Regions from separate parts of the Ensifer sp. M14 genome, predicted to be linked through region 1. Evidence: riboswitches for the same ligand, from Rfam matches in the RefSeq annotation. Region 1 holds a riboswitch; each other region holds the start of a gene.
The links. Region 1 has a riboswitch for cobalamin ahead of BLJAPNOD_RS35565 (ABC transporter substrate-binding protein). Riboswitches for the same ligand answer to the same signal wherever they lie in the genome.
Positions count from the first base shown of each region.

Region 1 (4,759 bases):
CGGGAACCATGCCGTCGATCGAGGCGGCGTTGTGGCTCTTGTGCCCGACACGAAACTTGACGGTGCCGCCGGGTTTCAGCTCGACATAATCAGGCTCAAAGACCATCGAGCCGTTCTCGCCGCGATTGAGCATTTTCACTTCGATCGTCTCGGCAAGCGCCGGTGTGGCAGCAAGCCCGAGGGCAATGAGGGTGGCGGCGATCTTAACGCGCATGGTCATGTCTCTTCATGGTGTCGGATATCAGATGCAGCTTTGGCCGCGGGCGCCGGTAGCGCACAAAGCACGCGCCGTCCTCGTCGCGCTCGACCGTCGCCGCAACGCCGAAGACCGCGAAGATGCGGTCTTCCGTCAGGATCTCCGCCGGCGTGCCCAGCGCAACGATGCGACCGCGATCCATGACGGCGATGCGGTCGCAGAAGACGGCGGCGTGGTTGAGGTCGTGCAAGGCGGCAACGACCGTCAGCAGCTGTGCGCGGACGAGTTCCAGCAGGCCGATCTGGTGGTGGATGTCGAGATGATTGGTCGGTTCGTCGAGCAGCAGGATCTGCGGCTGTTGCGCCAGCGCCCGGGCTATATGCAGGCGTTGACGTTCGCCACCCGACAGCGTGTGCCACAGGCGATCGGCAAAATCACTCATGCCGACATGCTCAAGTGCGCCGTCGACGATATCGGTATCGCGGCTCGACCAGGGCGAAAGCGCGCCGAGATGCGGCGTGCGGCCAAGCTCGACCGCCTGGCGGGCGGTGATGCGTTCGGTGGTTTCCGCCTGCTGTTCGACCAGAGCAATGCGTTGGGCGATATCGCGCCGGCGGGCTTGAGCAAGCGGGCGGCCTTCGAGACTGACGATGCCGGATTTCGGCGGGTGAATGCCGGCGAGCAGCGAGATCAGGCTGGTCTTGCCGGATCCGTTCGGACCGATGATCCCGAGGAATTCACCCGGCATGACCTCAAGATCGACGGCATCGACGATCAGCCGGCCGCCAGCCGACCAGGAGACAGTTTCGGCCTTGAGTGTCATGACGCGGCCCTCCCGCGGCTGAGGATGAGGGCGAAGGCCGGGGCGCCGACGAGGGCGGTGATCACGCCGATCGGCAGCACCTGACCGGGAATGATGACCCGCGACAATATATCGGCCGCGATCATGAAGATCGCCCCGGTAAGCGCGGCTGCCGGCAGTAGAAGGCCGTGGCGCACGCCGACCAGGAAGCGCGCCGCGTGCGGGATGACCAGGCCGACGAAGCCGATGGAGCCGACGATGCTGACCATCACCGCCGTCATCAGCGCGGTTGCCGAAATCAGGGTGACATAGATGCGCTTCACCGGGATGCCGAGCGAGGCCGCCGATTCCGCACCGAAGGTGAAGGCGTCGAGCGCGCGGGCGTGCCAGAGGCAGACGAGAAGGCCGCCGAGCGCCACCGGCAGCGCCAGCGCCACATCCGGCCAGCGCACGCCCGAGAGATTGCCGAGCAGCCAGAACATGATGCCGCGGGCCTGCTCGGCATTGGCCGATTTGGTGACGATGAAGGAGGTGAGCGCGTTGAAGAGCTGCGAGCCGGCGACGCCTGCGAGAATGATGGCGCCGGTGCCGCGACCGGCTCGGAGCGCCAGCAGCGAGACCAGCGCGAAGGCGAAGACCGCGCCGAAGAAGGCGCCGAGCGACAGCGTCAGCATGCCCGCGCCGATGCCGAGAATGGCGACGGCGACGGCACCGGTCGATGCGCCGGCGGAAATGCCGAGGATATAGGGGTCGGCCAGGGAATTGCGGAGCAATGCCTGCAGCACCACGCCGCAGAGCGAAAGTGCCGCCCCGCAGCAGGCGGCCACCACCGCGCGGCTGAGGCGGTAGTTCCAGATGATGCCCTCGTCGATCGCATCGAGCGGGTAACCGGCACCCCACAAACGGTTGGCGACGGTCTTGCCGACGACGTCGAGCGGAATGGCGGTTTCGCCGATGGCGGCTCCGAGCGCCAGCGCCAGGAAAAGCATTGCGAGCGCCGTCAGGACGGCGCCCGTTCGATTGATCGAAAGAGGCCTAAACCTCACTTCGCCAGGCCGGCTTTTTCGACCGCGTCGGCAAGCACCTCGATGCCCTCGATCGTGCGGATCGTCGGGTTCATCGCCTGTGCGTCCATGACGACGATATGGTCGGCCTTGACCGCCGGCATCAGGCTGGTGACCGGGTCGGACTTCAGGAACTTCATCTTCAGCTCCCAATCGTCGGCCGGGAAGCGGCGTCGATCCATCTTGCCGATGACCACGATCTTCGGGTCGGCCTTGGCGATGGTCTCCCAGCCGATGGTCGGCCATTCCTCTTCGGTCGAGACGACATTCTTGATGCCGAGCGCCGACAGGATGTAGCCGGGCGCGCCATTGGTGCCGGCGACATAGGGGTCGATGTCCATCTCGGCGCTGGAGAACCAGAAGATCGCCGACAGCTTGCCGTCGGCACTGGCGATCTTGCCGCGGGCGGCGTCCTCGCGCGCCTTCAGCTTGGCGATCAGCGCTTCGCCTCGATCCTGCACGTCGAAGATCTCGGCGAGCTCAGCGATCTCCTGGTAGATCAGGTCCATCGAAAAGGCATTGTGGCGCACGCCGTCGCCGCCGGCCGAATTGTCCTTGGCGGCGCAATCGGCAGGAGAGACATAGACGGGGATCGACAGTTCGGCGAACTGCTTCGGCGTGGCGACGATGCCTTCCGGCCCGACATGCCACTGGAACTGTGCGGTCACCAGATCCGGCTTGGTGGCGACGACGCTTTCGAAACTCGGGTCGTTGTCGGCAAGCCGCGGCACCTTGCTGTTGACGTCCTCGTAGCCGTCGATAACAGGGCCGATCCACACGGCGGTGCCGACGACCTTGTCTGCCAGGCCAAGAAGATAAAGAATTTCCGTGGTGCTCTGACCGATCGAGGCGGTGCGCGTCGGCGCCGCCTTAAAGGTAACCTCCTGGCCGCAATTCTTTAAGGTCAGGGGGTAGCTCGTCGCGGCCGAAAGAGCGGTCGAGGGAGCGACGGTCAGAAGCAGGGCCACGGAAACGGCTAGGGATGGGCAATGGCGCCCGACGGCATTCAAAATGGCTTTCAAGGGAATTCTCTCTTCTCGTGAGCTGCAAAGGGTCAGCCGAAGCGGCGACAGTCGGCCGGGCGATTTTCGGGAGACAATCGATCGCGAACGTCGAGAAGGACGGGGATAGGGCGCGCAAAGCCGCCGGATATGCGGATCATGGACAACTCCTGTTCCGGGCAACCCCGCCCGTGACGTTGGATCTTCTGCTTGACGGCAGGTCTCCTGGCTCGCGGATGGAGCGCTTTCCACCTGCCTTCCCGCAACGCGTGTGACGCGATCGCAGTGGCATGGCGCGCTGTCGCGCCACTGGGGTGTCCGGCATTCCGCTTACAGTTGCGGGGGCAGCCACGGTCTCGGTCCCTTTTGGGTCGTCCTCACCGTGTTCCCTATTAATCCCCGTCGGAGTCATCCTTCGGGGAACCGTCGACGCTACCCTTAGTGGCCCGGTCGGCGTTGCGTCAACCCGACAGGCGACGGAAAAGGCACGGCTACGCTCGTGTCGGGGCGGGTTACCGTAAAGCGTGGCACGGTGCCGTGTTCACCGAAATGTCGCGAAACCGTTCAAATAGTTTCATGCCGCTGTTAAGCCGCTGACATCAGTCTGGCCAAAGGTCCGGCACGCGAAACACAGCGTTCGCGAGGCTCGAACCGGAGGCTTGTTTGGCCGAAATCCTCACCACGCTCACCCGCCGCTCATTCCTTCTGTCTGCCGGTGCCGCCGGCCTCGTGGCGTCCTCCGGTCTTGCAACGCCGTTTTATGCCCGTGGCTATGGCCGGCCGGAATTCATCCATGGTGTGCAGTCGGGGGATGTCGACACACGCTCCGGCATGGTGTGGACGCGGGTCGACAGGCCGTCGCGGGTGACGCTTGAATATTCGACGACCGAGAGCTTTTCCGATCCGGTTCGCCTCGCGGACCTCACGGCGACACCACAGACGGATTGCGCGGTGAAATGCGCACTCGACAATCTCCTGCCCGACCAGGACATCTTCTATCGCTTCACCGCGACCGATCTTTATGACGTCAACCGGGTGTCGGAGCCGGTCATCGGCCGGTTTCGCACCGCGCCGTTGCGCAAGCGCTCGATCCGCTTCGTCTGGTCCGGCGATACCGCCGGCCAGGGCTGGGGCATCGACGATGTCGGCATGAAGACCTATTCGACCATGCGCCTGCACGAGCCGGACTTCTTCATCCATTCCGGCGACACGATCTACGCCGACAACCCCATTCCCGACGAAATCTCACTGCGAGACGGCGGCGTCTGGAAGAACCGGGTGGTGACGCATGAGAAGCGCGACGTGGCGCGCACGCTCGAGGAGTATCGCGGCCAATGGAAGTACAATTTGCTCGATGAGCATGTCCGCGACCTCAACGCCGTCTGCCCGACTTTCTATCAATGGGACGATCATGAGGTTCTGAACAACTGGTCGGCCTCGACGGATCTTCGCGACGATCCGCGCTATCCGGAAAAGGACGTTTCGGTCTATGCCGCCCGCGCCGCGCGGGCGTTTCACGAGATGACACCGATCCGCAACGTCCCGACGCAGCCCGGCCGCATCTTCCGCAAGATCGCCTATGGGCCGCTGCTCGATGTCTTCTTCGTCGATCTCCGGTCCTATCGCGGCCCCAATCAGGGGGAGGGCGATGAGGGCCTCTTCGGCTGGCGGCAGGCGGACTGGCTGAAGCGGGAGC
Region 1 covers NZ_QJNR01000004.1:890,087-894,845, forward strand. The annotation lists gene BLJAPNOD_RS04325 (pseudoazurin) at 1-214, opposite strand, end outside; gene BLJAPNOD_RS04330 (ABC transporter ATP-binding protein) at 204-1,019, opposite strand; gene BLJAPNOD_RS04335 (iron chelate uptake ABC transporter family permease subunit) at 1,016-1,987, opposite strand; gene BLJAPNOD_RS35565 (ABC transporter substrate-binding protein) at 2,041-3,030, opposite strand; cobalamin riboswitch at 3,261-3,506, opposite strand; gene BLJAPNOD_RS04340 (alkaline phosphatase) at 3,727-4,759, shown strand, end outside.

Region 2 (4,759 bases), 1.6 Mb from region 1:
TCGCCGATGATGGAATCGGTGAGCTCGTGCACGAAGGCGTCCGGCTCGAATTTGAAGGAGCGAATGGCGTATTCGACGGCATCGGAAAGCGTCTGTGCCGGAAGGGCGCCATCCTCCTCTTCGTCCCAGTCGACCGCCGCCTGGATCTGTTTCTTTGCCCACTTCTGGAACCGGGCATAGGCGCCGTCGCGCGCCGGCATGCCGGTTACCCCGGCTGCCGGGTCGAAGTAGGTACGCTTGGCCTCGGTCACGGCGAACAGGCCCAGCAGGAAGAACGCTTCGCGAGCGCGCGTTGCGGTCCAGTTCGGATTGCCTCGGCCCGCATTGAGGAATGCCTTGGCGGATTTTTCGGCATTCACCTTGGCGAGCTTGATCAATTCGTCCTTGATTTCGAACGGGCTGAGATCGGAGAGGCTGTCGTAGAAATTTCTGTCCAACATGAATCACACTCCCAATGAACGAAGGTCTCTGTTTCTAGGAACGATTTCCTTGGCTTACGGCCCGCCTGAGGGTGCCAGCATGATGACGATGACGAGGCCGAAGATCGTCAAAAGCGTATTTCCGATGGCATAGGGCATGCCGTAGCCAAGCGCCGGCACCTTGCTCTTGGCCGCTTCCTGGATCATGCCCAGCGCCGCGGTCGTCGTGCGCACGCCGGCGCAGGCGCCAAAAAGAATCGCGGGGTGAAAACGGAAGACATAGTGGCCGATCAGGACCGAGGCGATCATCGGCACGGAGGTCGCGACGATCCCCCAAATCAACAGCGAGATGCCGACCTCCTGCAGGCCGGCGACAAAGCCGGGGCCGGCGCCGATGCCGACGACGGCGATGAAGATGTTCAGGCCCAGCGTATTCATCAGCCAGAGTGCCGGCGCCGGGATCGTGCCGAAGGCGGGGTAGGTGGAGCGAAGCCAGCCGAGGACGAGACCGGCGAGAAGCGCGCCGCCGGAGGTGGACAGGCCGATCGGTATGCCGCCGATGGTCAACGTCAAGGCACCGACCATCGCGCCGGCGAAGAGCCCCCAGCCGAGAAAGGCAATGTCGGTGGTTTCAACAGGGCGATCGGCAAAGCCGAGTGCCTTGATCGCCGCTTCGACGTGTCGCTTGGCGCCGCCGATCGTGACGATATCGCCGCGCTCGACCGTCGTGCCGGGCAGGACCGGGATCTCGACCAGCGAGCGCACGATCTTGCGGGCATAGACGCCACGCGCCCAATCTTCGTTGCTGACATCGGCAAGTGTCCTGCCGGCGAGCGCCTTGTTGGTCACGTAGACGTCAAGGATCTCGGCTTCGGCGTTCAGCAATTCCTTGTCTTCGACCTCGACGAGCTTGGAATCCAGGTGCTCGACGAGCAAGGCGCGTCTGCCTGAGAAGGCGACGATGTCGCCTGGCTGCAGCACTGTGTTGCCATCCGCCTCGATGATCTGGGTGCCGCGACGCAACCGTTCGACGAAGACTCGGATGCCGGGCAGCAGATTCCTGACCGGCGTGCCGGTGAGCCCGCTCGCCTCGTCGATACGATAGGCCCTGAGGCCGAAATCGTGGTAGGCGCGGGTGATCCCGGGTTCGGTACTGACCGTGCCGCCGCCGAGCTTTGCCTCATATTCCCTGCAGGCGGCCGGCAGATCGATGCCGAGAAGCCTGGGCCCGAGCTGCGCCAGGATGATCGCCGAGCCGATGGTGCCCCAGATATAGGTCACGGCATAGGCGATCGGAATCTGGTCGGTGTAGGTCTTGGCCTGCTCCGGGGTCATGCCCATCGCGTTGATCTGGTCGCTGGCAACGCCGATGGCCGCCGAGATCGTCTGTGACCCGGCATACATGCCGGCGCCATAACCAAGCGGCAGCCCGGCGACGAGCGCGCACAGATACGGGACGATCAGGCACAGCACCAGGACCGACAGGGCAAAGAGGATCTGCTTGGGCCCATCCGTGCTGAGGCCGCGCACGAACTGGGGACCGACGCCGTAACCGACGGCAAACAGGAAGATCAGAAACAAAGTCGACTTCAGATCGCCTGAAACCTGGATGCCCAACTGGCCGATGACGACGCCCGCGAGAAGCGTGGCGGTGACGTTTCCAAGGTTGAAGCCGGCGATCTTGATCGGGCCGATCAGGAAACCGATGCCGAGGGCCAGAAAGACGGCGACAGGAGGATAGGTTCGCAGCGTCTCAACGAAAAAATCTATTGGATTCACTATGATCCCCTTCAGAAAGCTGATTTGCCATGACTGACGTTCGGGACTTGCGCGGGCAGGCCGGATACTCCGCCGCATGGAAATTTCTGTCGCAGGCACCCGAAATGTGGGCGAGATCGATGTAAGTCGGTGCGCATCGGCTGAACGGCGCGATTGCTTCGTCAGAAAGCACATCACTGATTGTGGCTGCCTTCAAGTACGTAACAGTAACGGATGAGGTTACCGGCGGGCGGCAGGGCCCGCCGGCTCGTGGGACGAGGCATGGGAGGGGCTGGGTGGCCGACGCTGTCAGCGATCGTTCAGGTCAGCAGTTCCAAAAGCAACCGCGGTGAGTTGGCACGGAATGCGCCGGCAACGAAGCCGACGAAGCCAAGTGCAATCGCGCCCACCAATCCGTGCCGTTGCCAGCCGTAGAATGCGCCGAAGGCGGTTCCGCCAAGGACGGTCGAAACAACCCAGGCACATTTCACCACGGTCGCAAACAGCCTGCGCATCGTTTTCCCTGTCGGCGTTCGGGTCGGGTGTCCGCCAAAAGCGCATTTCTCTACGTTGGAGGTAATAGCGCACACGGGTCTTTGCCAGCCATCTTCCTGATCATTGCGCTCGAGCGTTGTGCGCGGTCAGTCGTGGCGTTGCCGGCCATGATACATAACGGCCTGTGCACGGATATTTTCGCTTGCGATCCGTAATGGTATTACATAACTAACCCTCATGAAAATATGCCGCATGTTGATAGGCCATGGCCGACCTCTTCCGCCGGTTGTCACCTCCGTCGAAGTGTGCGACGAAGGCTTTGATGGTGCTGCGAGCGCGATAATGCGCAAGCGGCTGAAAAGGGAACACGGAGCGGACGACCCAAATGGGGCCGAAACCGTGGCTGCCCCCGCAACTGTGAGCGGAAAGCGCATTCACACCCTGTCACTGGCGATCTGCCGGGAAGACGTGGATGCGCAACGACCCGCGAGCCAGGAGACCTGCCATCGAACCGATCAACCACAACGGACGGGGTGTTCCGATGGAAAAGAACTGGTTTTTGCGCGACGGTCATCCGTCATCACATCGCTTTGCCACATTCTCTCCGGCCCAATCCGGCGGAGAAGAGACATGGCCAATCCGGTTTCCCGACAGCACAAGATAACGGTCTGCACCGATTGCCGTTTTACCGGCGGCCCGTGCCGTCCGGGAGCGGATCTGATCCAGCGGCTGAACCGCAGCATCGCGGCCCTCGGCGCGCCGCTCGACCGGGATTTCTCCATCGCCGGCACGGTCTGCATGGCGGCCTGCACCAGGCCTTGCACCATCGCTTTCCAGGCAACCGGAAAGGCGACCTATCTCTTCGGCGATATTTCGCCTGAGGAAGACATCGACGATCTCGTCTCCTTTGCGACGACCTATGCCGAAAGAGGCGACGGCATGACGCGGGCGGCCGAGCGGCCGCGCGGGCTGAGCGCCAAGACGCTGGCGCGCATTCCGGCAGCGCTGCTCGTCTCCGAAGACATCGGCGGGCATTTCCAATGAGCTGCACCGCGACAGGGGCCGGCCTTCGTGTCCGCGCCCTGGACTGGGGACCGCGCCCGGATCTGCGGCTGGTTCGCGAGGTCGACTTCGCCATTGCGCCCGGTAGCAGGCTTGCCATTCTCGGCCCGAACGGTGCCGGCAAGACATCGCTGCTGCGCTGCCTCTATCGCTCCGCCCAGCCGACGGCGGGCACGATCGAGGTCGATGGGGTCGATATCTGGGCGATGACGGCGCGCGAGGCGGCCAGGATCATTGCCGTCGTGCTGCAGGAGATGCCCAGCGATTTTCCCTTCAGCGTGCGCGACGTGGTGATGATGGGCCGCATTCCAAGGCGCGAGGGCATGAGTGGCTGGACCGCGAGGGATCGCGAAACCGTGGCGCATGCGCTCGAGCATCTCGATCTCACTCATCTTGCCGGGCGGCAGTTCTCCACGCTGTCAGGCGGCGAGAAGCAGCGGGTGCTGATTGCCCGGGCGCTCGCGCAGCAGCCGCGCATCATCATCCTGGACGAGCCGACCAACCATCTCGATATCCGTCACCAGCTCGAAATCCTCGATTTGCTGCAGACGCTGCAACTGACGATCGTCGCCACGCTGCACGACATCAACCTGGCGGCCGAGTTCGCCACCGATGTGGCGATCCTGACGGAGGGCCGCATGACGGCCTTCGGTCCGCCCGAAGAGGTGCTCAATCCGCAGGCGCTTTCCGCCGCCTTCGGCGTTACCGCCACGGCCCACAACAATGCCGTTTCCAGCGGCGCACGTTTTTCCTTTTCACTCGCTCGACAGGACCTGATTTCATGAAGACCTTCATTGCCCATTCCGCCTTTGCCCTCATGGTTCTGGCGGCAACGCCGGCGCTTGCCTATCCCGTCACCGTCAAGAGCTGCAACCGCGACGTGACCTTCGATGCAGCACCCAGGCGCGCCGTCTCCAACGACGTCAATCTCACCGAAATGATGCTGGCCCTGAAGCTGCAGGACCGCATGGTCGGCTATACCGGCGTCTCCGGCTGGAAGACGCTGGATGAAAAGCTGCGCGAAG
Region 2 covers NZ_QJNR01000004.1:2,502,967-2,507,725, forward strand. The annotation lists gene BLJAPNOD_RS12045 (bifunctional aspartate transaminase/aspartate 4-decarboxylase) at 1-440, opposite strand, end outside; gene aspT (aspartate-alanine antiporter) at 495-2,198, opposite strand; gene BLJAPNOD_RS12055 (hypothetical protein) at 2,498-2,692, opposite strand; cobalamin riboswitch at 2,979-3,195, shown strand; gene BLJAPNOD_RS12060 (DUF1636 domain-containing protein) at 3,303-3,716, shown strand; gene BLJAPNOD_RS12065 (ABC transporter ATP-binding protein) at 3,713-4,519, shown strand; gene BLJAPNOD_RS12070 (ABC transporter substrate-binding protein) at 4,516-4,759, shown strand, end outside.
Region 2: linked by a shared signal. The riboswitch ahead of BLJAPNOD_RS12060 (DUF1636 domain-containing protein) and the one ahead of BLJAPNOD_RS35565 (ABC transporter substrate-binding protein) in region 1 are both predicted to bind cobalamin.

Region 3 (4,759 bases), 1.7 Mb from region 1:
CCGGCGCGCCCGTCGATTCCAACACGGTCGGCTGCCGGTCGGCGCCGGGAGACGAGACGGCAAAGCCGGTGGCGTTCATCACCACGTCGGGGGCAGCCTCGGCAAATATCGATTGCAGCGTGCCGACCGAAACCGCATCCTTCAGACTGGAGACGAACAACGGCAGCACGCGCATGCCCTCAGTGGCAAGCGCCTCGATCAGTGCTTCGACCGGCCGGGTCTCGCCGCTCTGGACCAGGGCGCGATAGAAGCAGATCGCGACTGTCGGGGGTTCGAATCCCTCCCCCGCGTCCATCCGATCTTGGACACGTGTCGACCATTCGCTGACGCCGATGACGCCCGCGCCTGGCCACCAGATGCCGGCCTTCAGAAGTGGTTTTGCCGGCTGCGGCTTTTCCGCGCCCGAGATCAGCGCCTCGGCATAATCGAGGAACAATCCGGCATTGTCGGCGCCGCCCTCGGTGAAATAGGCCCAAAGGCGCTGCCGGTCGTCGGCTGCGACCGTCGAAAATGGCTCGAGGCCCGGATCCGGCTTGTCGTCGCCGGGCAGCACCGCGATCTGGAAGCGATGGGTGACGGCGGCGGCATGCAAGGCTTCCAGCACATAGCGGAAATAGCTGGCGCCACCGAGCGGCCGGACCACGATGAGCTTGGCATGCCGTGCGGTGCGCTCGACGTAAGTGTCGACCGACATTGGATGCATCAGGTTCATCAGGCTGGCGATACGCAGGCTTGATCCCTCGTTGCGGCGGCCATGGGCCGCAGCGATCGAGGAAAGCTCGGTGTCGGCGGCAGACAGGAAAAGCACGTCGGCCGGCGTTTGCCCCAGATCGATCGCTTCGTTGCCGTCGGCGATCGTTCCTTTCTGGGCGAGAAGCAGATGCATTGTTCTGTCCGTTCAAGCACTTCCAGGAAAACGCTTTCCCGGAAGTGCGTTGCTTCAAGGAGTTAGACGAGCGCGGTGATGGCAGCGCGCACCGCAGCTTCGTCCATGTCGTGCAGGCCGATGACGACGAGGCGCGTGCCGCGCTTTTCGCCGGCCGCCCAGGCACGGTCGTAGTACTGGTCGATGCGGGCGCCGACAGCCTGGATCAACAGACGCATCGGCTTGCCGGGCACGTCGGCAAAGCCCTTGAGGCGCAGCACGTCATGCTCTGCGATCACGCCCTTGAGGCGATCGACGAAGGCGGCCGGATCGGCAATCGCGCCGAGCTCGACGACGAAGCTATCGAACTCGTCGTGAGAGTGCTCCTCGCCGGCCTCATGCTCCATCTCGTGGTGCGACTTGCGGTTGGCGATATCGCTTTCCGTGCCGACGCCGAGACCGAGCAGGATGGCGGCAGCCACTTCGCCGTTCTTGGCTTCGATCATCGTCGGCTTGCGGCTGGTGCGCGAAGCGACCTCTTCGCGCACGGCCTTCAGGCCCGACGCGTCGATCAGGTCGGTCTTGTTGAGAACGATCAGGTCGGCAGCGGTCAACTGGTCCTCGAACAGTTCCTCGATCGGGCTTTCGTGGTCGAGATTGTCGTCCTCGACCCGCAGTGCATCGACCTTGTCGTGGTCGTCGGCAAAACGACCGGCGGCAACGGCGGCGCTGTCAACCACGGTGACGACGCCGTCGACGGTCACTTCGCTGCGGATATCCGGCCAGTTGAAGGCGGCGATCAGCGGCTGCGGCAAGGCGAGACCCGAGGTTTCTATGATGATGTGATCGGGACGGTTTTCGCGCTCGAGCAGCTTGGTCATCGTCGGGATGAAATCATCGGCAACCGTGCAGCAGATGCAGCCGTTGGTGAGCTCGATGATGTCGTCTTCCGAGCAGGCTTCCGCACCGCAGCCCTTCAGGACGTCGCCGTCGACGCCGAGATCGCCGAACTCGTTGATAATAAGCGCAATGCGCTTGCCGTCGGCGTTCTGCAACAGGTTGCGGATCATCGTCGTCTTGCCGGCACCGAGGAAGCCGGTGATGACGGTCGCCGGGATCTTGCCCTGGTTGGCTCTGGCAGTGGTCATGGATCAACCCTTCATTTTCAGCGGCAATCCGGCCGCGACAAAGTAAACTTCCGCGGATTTCTCCGCAACGATCTGGTGAAGCCGGCCGGCATGATCGCGGAAATCGCGAGCCATGCGGTTCTCGGGCACGATGCCGAGGCCGACTTCGTTGGAAACAAGGATGAGGCGCGCCTGGGCCTCAGGCAGAAACGCGGCAAGGGCAGAAAACTCCGCCGCCATGTCGCGTCCTTCCATCATCAGGTTGGTGACCCACAGGGTCAGGCAGTCGACGAGGACCACGCGCTGTTCGTCGTCGATGCGTGTCAGCAGCGAAACGAGATCGAGCGGCTCTTCATGCGTCGTCCAGCCTTCGCCACGCCTCTGCCGGTGATGGTCGATGCGCTCGCGCATCTCGTCGTCCCAGGCGCGCCCGGTGGCGACATAGTGCATGCCGAGCCCCGAGGCTTCGACGAGCCTTTCGGAAAAGCTGGACTTGCCGGAACGGGCGCCGCCGAGGACCAGAACAGGGCCGGCATGGGGAATGGTCATGTGCGTTGCCGCCTCACGCGCCTGGTCGCAAGTTCGAGCGGCAACAGGATTTCACCGCGCCAGAGGCGCGTTCGGAAAACGATCGATGAGCCAAGACAACCTCCGTGATGGCGTGGGAAGCGGGCTTCCCGTCGGGCGGAATGCCCCTGTCGGACGGCAGGTCTCCTGGCTCACGGCGTCACGGACCCACGGCATTGCCTCGCGCGATAACGCGAAACGCGATGCCAGGGCCCGAACGGCCCGCCTCACCTTCCCGGCGCTTTCCGGTGCCACAGCGAACCTTTGCGCGTCTCCGACGCGCGGCGCTGTGGGCGGTTTCGTGAAAGGCGGACGATTCGTAGAAGAAGAGGCGTCCAACCCGGCTGATCACGAAGCCACGCCAGTGGCTTTTCCGGCTGAGTTCCAAACCGCCTGCGATCGCACCATGCGATCCAAAGCCGGCCGTCCTTCAGCCCGATGGCGAACCCTGACCGTTCTACAGTCGCGGGGTCGGCTGCGATAAGGATGCCCGATTTGGGTCCACCCGTCACATTCCCAATTATTCCCCCGCATCGCCACGATCCGGGGAAACCATCCAACGTCCGATGATTAGGAAGCGGGCAGTGCAAAGTCAATCGACGCGTGCGACACCTCCCCGGCCGAATTGCGCCGCGCGACGATTTGCCGGGCGCGGAGTACCGCAGGCCGCCAGTTCTCGTCACAGAGCACAAGCGATGCACCACGGCGGCGAACTTCATTTTAGCGATTGCAGATAATGCGATAAACTAGCCCAAAAAGAGGGTTCGGTTATCCGGAAGGCAAATGGAACGCAGGCTCGCCGCCGTGATGATTGCCGACGTTTCCGGCTATGGACTGCTCACCCAGGCCGACGAGGAGGGTACGTGTGCCCGCTTTCAGGCCGATCTGCACAACCTGTTCGAACAAAGGATCGCTGCGCACCGTGGGCGGTTGATCAAGACCATGGGCGATGGGTTGCTGGTCGAGTTCGTGAGTGTCGTCGAGGCGGTCCGTTGTGCGGTGGAGGTCCAGCGCGCGAAATCCGAAAGCCGAGGATCCGATGAGGGTCGACTGGAATTCCGCATCGGCATCAATCTTGGCGATGTCATCGTTGACGGCGACGACATTCAGGGCGATGGCGTCATCATTGCCGAGCGCCTGCAGAGCATCGCCGAACCGGGTGGGATCGTCATCTCCGGCACCGCCTACGACCAGGTCGAAAAGCACCTCGATGTCCGTTTCGTCTTTCTCGGCGAACAACGCCTGAAGCATATCGAAAGGCCGGTGCGGGCTTACAGTCTGGAGCTGAACGAAACTCGCGCCGGCGGCGCAAAGGTCGCAGCGCACAGCACGAGGCGCTGGGCGGCACTTGTTGCATCTGCTGTCGTGCTCGGCGCAGCCAGTGGTGTCGTCTGGTGGCAGCCGTGGGAACCGCCTGCGGAAACGGCCCAGGTCCAGCCATCGAACCTGACCGTGCCGGACAAACCGTCGATAGCAGTGCTTCCGTTTGCCAATGTGAGCGACGATCCCAGGCAGGAGTATTTCGCCGATGGCATGACCGACGGCCTCGTCACCGAACTGGCCCAGGTATCCGGCTTGTTCGTTATCGCGCGCAACTCGACCTTCACCTACAAGAACAAGCCAGTGACACCCGGGCAGGTGTCCAAGGAACTCGGGGTCAGATACGTCCTCGAAGGCAGTGTGCAGCGGGCCGGAGAGCAGCTGCGGATCAATGCCCAGCTGATCGATTCTCTCGATGGCGGCCACGTTTGGGCCGGAACGTTCGACGGCTCGCTTTCCGATGTCTTTGCGCTGCAGGACAACGTGATGCGCGGCATTGCCGATGCGCTTGCGCTTCGGCTGAACCCTGACGAGCAGATGGCCTTGGGGCGCAAGGAAACGATGGTGCCGGCAGCTTTCGATGCGTTCCTGCGCGGCTGGGAGCATCACCGACGCACGACCCCCGAGGATTTTGCAAAGGCAGTGCCTTTCTTCGAGCAGGCGATTGCGCTCGATCCTGCCTATGGGCGCGCTTATGCCGCCGCCGCCATGGTCTACGCGCGCATCTGCATGTGGCGCTGGCATTATCAGCTGGGCATCTCGCGGACCGAAGCGAGAGCCAGGGCGACGCAATATCTGCGCACCGCGCAGAAACACAAAACAGCGCTGGCCTACCAGGCGGCCGCTCTCCTTTCCGAAGCGGACTGGCAGCATGCCGACG
Region 3 covers NZ_QJNR01000004.1:2,578,114-2,582,872, reverse strand. The annotation lists gene cobN (cobaltochelatase subunit CobN) at 1-886, opposite strand, end outside; gene cobW (cobalamin biosynthesis protein CobW) at 949-2,013, opposite strand; gene cobU (bifunctional adenosylcobinamide kinase/adenosylcobinamide-phosphate guanylyltransferase) at 2,017-2,541, opposite strand; cobalamin riboswitch at 2,679-3,131, opposite strand; gene BLJAPNOD_RS12420 (adenylate/guanylate cyclase domain-containing protein) at 3,343-4,759, shown strand, end outside.
Region 3: linked by a shared signal. The riboswitch ahead of cobU (bifunctional adenosylcobinamide kinase/adenosylcobinamide-phosphate guanylyltransferase) and the one ahead of BLJAPNOD_RS35565 (ABC transporter substrate-binding protein) in region 1 are both predicted to bind cobalamin.

Region 4 (4,759 bases), 1.9 Mb from region 1:
CCGACACTCTTCCTTCCCTATAGCCAGACCTATGTACCCGGCTATCTCGCGCTGAAGCGCCCGGAATTCCGCGCCTATTTCGATGAGCGTCATGTGCAGTTGCCGCTCGAAAAAGGCGATGTCGTTTTCTTCAATCCGGCGCTGTTTCATGCCGCCGGCAGCAACCGCTCGGTCGATATCAAGCGCGTCGCCAATCTGTTGCAGGTGTCTTCGGCCTTCGGGCGGGCGATGGAGACGGTCGATCGCGTAAAGATGAGCGCAGCACTGTATCCGGCACTGACTGCCCTTACGGCATCCGGCACGCTGTCGGCTGGGGAAGCCGCCAATGCGATTGCCTCCTGTGCCGAGGGGTATTCTTTCCCGACCAATCTCGATCGCGATCCCCCGATCGGTGGCCTCGCGCCGAAGACCCAGGCACAGCTGATGCATGAGGCGCTTGCGGGCGGATGGAGCGCCGCGGATTTCAGCAAAGCGCTTGACGCGCAGACACAGCGCAAGCTGAGCTGAACGGCAGATATCGATATGTCAGGTCCCCGGCGCCTGCGGCGGGGACCATTGCCTGTCTTCACGCCAACTTCATTCCCGGGAGGAATTTCATGACCGAACAATACGCCCGTCTCGACGGCAAGATCGCCGTCGTCACCGGCGGCACGCAGGGGCTCGGCGCGACGATTGCCGGCCTGTTTGCCGAGCGCGGAGCTGAAGGCATCGTCATCTGCGGACGCAACGTTGCCAAGGGCGAGGCGAAGGCCGCTGAGATCCGCAAGGCGAGCGGCGCGCAGGTGCTTTATGTCGAGGCGGATCTCGAAAAGGTCGGGGATGCGCGCAAGGTCGTCAGCGCCTGCGATGCCACCTTCGGTCGCGTCGATGCACTGGTCAATGCGGCCGCAATCACCGACCGCGGCACCATTCTCGACACCAGCCCCGAACTCTTCGACAGGATGTTCGCCATCAATGTGCGTGCACCGTTTTTCCTGATGCAGGAGGCGGTCAAGGTGATGCGAAGGGAGGGCACACAGGGCACGATCGTCAATATCGGTTCGATGTCGGCGATGGCGGGCCAGCCGTTCATTGCGGCCTACTGCTCGTCCAAGGGTGCGCTGGAGACGCTGACCAAGAATACCGCCTATGCCCTTTTGCGCAACCGCATTCGCGTCAACGGCCTCAATATCGGCTGGATGGCCTCCGAGGGCGAAGACCGCATCCAGCGCGAGTTTCATGGTGCTGCAGCCGACTGGCTGGAAAAGGCGGCCGCCAGCCAGCCCTTCGGCCGGCTTGTCGACCCTAAGGAAGTCGCGCGTGCCTGCGCTTATCTCTCCTCAAACGAATCCGGCCTGATGACGGGGTCGGTCATCTGCTTCGACCAGTCGGTCTGGGGCGGCTATGACGGCTCGCCGCATCCGGTGGCGGCGCTCTGAAATCTGAGCCTGTCGTGTGGTGCTGTGGAGTGGCGAGCAAGTGACATCGCGCTTGCTTGTCATTCCCCATGGGCTGTGTCCTTATGCGACCGTCAGGTGCCCGCGACGCGGGAGAATCGGGAATCCGGTGTCATTCCGGAACGTGCCCAACGCTGTGACGGGGACGGTTTCGTCTGTGGATCTTGAATTCTCTCAAGATCTTGCCACTGGATCTTCATTCGATCTGGGAAGGTGAGGCGGCCGGTTGATCCGAAGTCAGAAGACCGGCCTGGCAAGATAGACCGAACCCCGCGCGGACGGCGGAAGGTTGTGCATTGTTGGGGATCGAACGATGCTGACTGACGCGAAGGGCGGCCTTGCGGCTGCAGAAGCCTTTTCATTTGACGAGCGCGAAGCCGTCTATCGTGCCATCGAGACCCGTCGCGACGTGCGGGATCAGTTCCTGCCCGACCCCTTGCCGGACGATCTGGTGATGCGCCTGCTCAATGCCGCGCACCGGGCGCCATCGGTGGGGTTCATGCAGCCATGGAATTTTGTTCTGGTCCGGCAACCGGAAACGCGCGAGAGGGTTTGGCAGGCTTTTGCCCGGGCCAATGACGAAGCCGTCTTGATGTTCGATGGTGATCAGCGGTCGAAATACCGTTCGCTGAAACTGGAGGGTATCCGCAAGGCACCCTTGAGCATCTGCGTCACCTGTGATCGCACGCGTGGCGGCTCAGTCGTTCTCGGGCGCACCCACAATCCCGACATGGATGTCTATTCCACCGTTTGCGCCGTCCAGAACCTCTGGCTTGCCGCGCGCGCCGAAGGCGTTGGCGTCGGCTGGGTCAGTATCTTTCATGAACACGAGATCAAGGCGATCCTCGGCATACCCGACCATGTCGTGATCGTTGCCTGGCTTTGCCTGGGCTATGTCGACCGCCTCTATCAGGAGCCGGAGCTGGCGGTGAAGGGCTGGCGCCAGCGGCTGCCTTTGGAGGACCTTGTCTTCGAGGAGGGCTGGGGAACAGGCCGGAAGGCAGACGCCGTGATCAGTTGTTCTGAACCGGCTGGTACCCTGGGCCCTTTGGATGACGAAGATCGATCGACGTCTCCTCCTGGGGAAGGAACGTCGGGCCGATGACGCGCACCTTGCTCTTGGCGGGATCGTAAGGGCGCTCTTCAGCGGCCGCGGCCGCCTTTGCGGCCGGGGCTGCCGCCTCCTTCTTGCCTTCGATGACGATGATCGACGACTGGTTGTCGCCGGCATTGGGTGTGGTCGCGGCCGTCTTCGGGATCTGGCAACCGCAAATACCGGGCGTGCCGACGCCACGTGTCCTGTAGGCAAAAGCGTTCGGCAGTTCGGTGTAGGGGCGTCCTGTCGAGGCGGAGACCATCTGGTCGCTCTCCTCGGTCGCAAGCTCGTGGAAGAAGAGTTCCGTTTCGGCGCCCGGGCAGCGGGCACGACAGGCCTGTTCATCGCGGGCAAAGTCCGCAGGACTGGCCTCGGACGAGATCGGGAAGAAGGCACCATCGCAGGTGCGCACGCACATGGTGCGAAGCGTGCCGGAATAGACGCCGCTTTCCGCCGGGTAGGGGCTCATACCATCATCGCGCAGCAACGGACCGTAGGATTCCTCCGGCGGCAGATCTCGCAGGATGTTGCGATGCGTCTCGGGTTCGTCCGGGTCGGCGCTGGCGAACTCCTCGCGGTCGCCGTAGCAGCCGTTGATTTCGAGAGCGGCCAGGATGCGCCGACGCGTGTCGTCGCCGTTGCCGGAGATCAGCTGCTGGCGCTCCGACTTGAGGATATCGAGATTGTCTTCCATCTCGGCGATCAGGCTGTTGATATCGGCGCAGATATCCGGGTCGCCGCCGTTGAACACGACGACGCTGCCGGTGCCGCAGCCGGCACGGCGGCGATCGTTGCGCGCCCGCCGCAGTTCGATGTTCTGCCTCGAAATTGCGCTCGCGTAATCGCGCGTATCGGCAGTGGTGGCGAACGACGCGGGCAGTTCGGCAAGCTTTGTGTTCAGGCGGTCGCACACGCTGGAGGCCAGCGCCGGATCGGCAAGAACCAGAAGCAGCGGCAAAGTCGCCGCCGCAAGGGTTTTCATGTTCCGGAACAAGGGCGAACGTCCATTCCTGCAACCGGGCGGGCGCCACCCTTGTTGTCCGGGATCGGTCGCCGTCGGCATTTCCTGTTTCAGCCCTATCATAAGGCTTGTCACTGCGTGTGCAACGACAAGCCTCGCATTGCGTTAACAGCTGCGTCCTCTCGGTCGAATGGACGGTGCCGATCCGATGTCAGGCGGCGCGCGCCGTTTCCAGCGACATCGGTCGTTCGAGAACCGTGCCTTCGATCGCGGCGACTGCCTTCATGGCGCTCAGCAGCGACGGTGTCACTTCCCAGGCGACGGCCACGGCATAGACCGAGCCGATCCGGTGCGGTTCGCCGATGCGCTCGCCGGGGCAACCCATGCGTCGGAACATCCGCTCGAGGAAGACGTCTGTGACCGTAACGATGTGGCTGATGCCGGAGGCAAGCCCGAGTTCGCCGACGCCGCACATCAGTTCGGCAGCAGCGACCGTGACCTGGTTTGAGGCGCGGTCCTGCGAAATCTCAGGGTCGATGCAGAAGCGGCTCGACTCCCAGATCGACGCGCTGCGGATCTCCGGGTTGTCGCCAAGCAGGATCGGGAAGGTATCGTCCAGCATGTTGGGGCCAAGCGTCGGCAGCAGCCTCAACGATCCGCGCAGCTTTCCGGTGTCGGGCGAATAGGACAGGATGTAGAGCGGGTTCGACTTGTCGTAGTTGTCGATCTCCCATTCCCCATCGGTCTGAACGTCCCATTTCAGGAAGTCGTGAAAGACGCGCTTGCGCAACTTGAACATCTCGTCGATGGCCTGTGGGTGCTGTCCGCGTGTCCTGCCGTTGAGGATCCTGATCATCGTTCTCTCCATCCTTGTCTTTGGGGGATGGCGTGATGCTGTCAGTCCGGCGGCGGAGAAGAAACTGGCACTAGTGACAGTACCGGTAACGGATTTTTTACTCTAAATTTCGATGGGTTTCCGGAAGAGCGCAGGGGGGAGCGGCTCTTGCCCGGATCAAACCGTCGGGATCAGCGCGTGGCGGACGGCCTGCGCCACCGCTTGCGTGTTGGAAACGACGTTGAGCTTGCGGCGGGCATTGGTCATGAAGAAACGCACGGTGCGCTCGGAAATGCCGAGAATGGTGGCGATCTCCCAATAGCTCTTGCCGGCTGCCGACCAAGTGAGAACCTCGGTTTCACGGCCGGTCAGGCGCATATCGCGCGCCGCCGCCCCACTCGTCATGGCCGCGTTCTCGAGCATGCCGGCAT
Region 4 covers NZ_QJNR01000004.1:2,757,190-2,761,948, forward strand. The annotation lists gene BLJAPNOD_RS13295 (phytanoyl-CoA dioxygenase family protein) at 1-507, shown strand, start outside; gene BLJAPNOD_RS13300 (SDR family oxidoreductase) at 597-1,418, shown strand; cobalamin riboswitch at 1,496-1,705, shown strand; gene bluB (5,6-dimethylbenzimidazole synthase) at 1,750-2,541, shown strand; gene BLJAPNOD_RS13310 (DUF2865 domain-containing protein) at 2,450-3,514, opposite strand; gene BLJAPNOD_RS13315 (acyl-homoserine-lactone synthase) at 3,705-4,349, opposite strand; gene BLJAPNOD_RS13320 (LuxR family transcriptional regulator) at 4,506-4,759, opposite strand, start outside.
Region 4: linked by a shared signal. The riboswitch ahead of bluB (5,6-dimethylbenzimidazole synthase) and the one ahead of BLJAPNOD_RS35565 (ABC transporter substrate-binding protein) in region 1 are both predicted to bind cobalamin.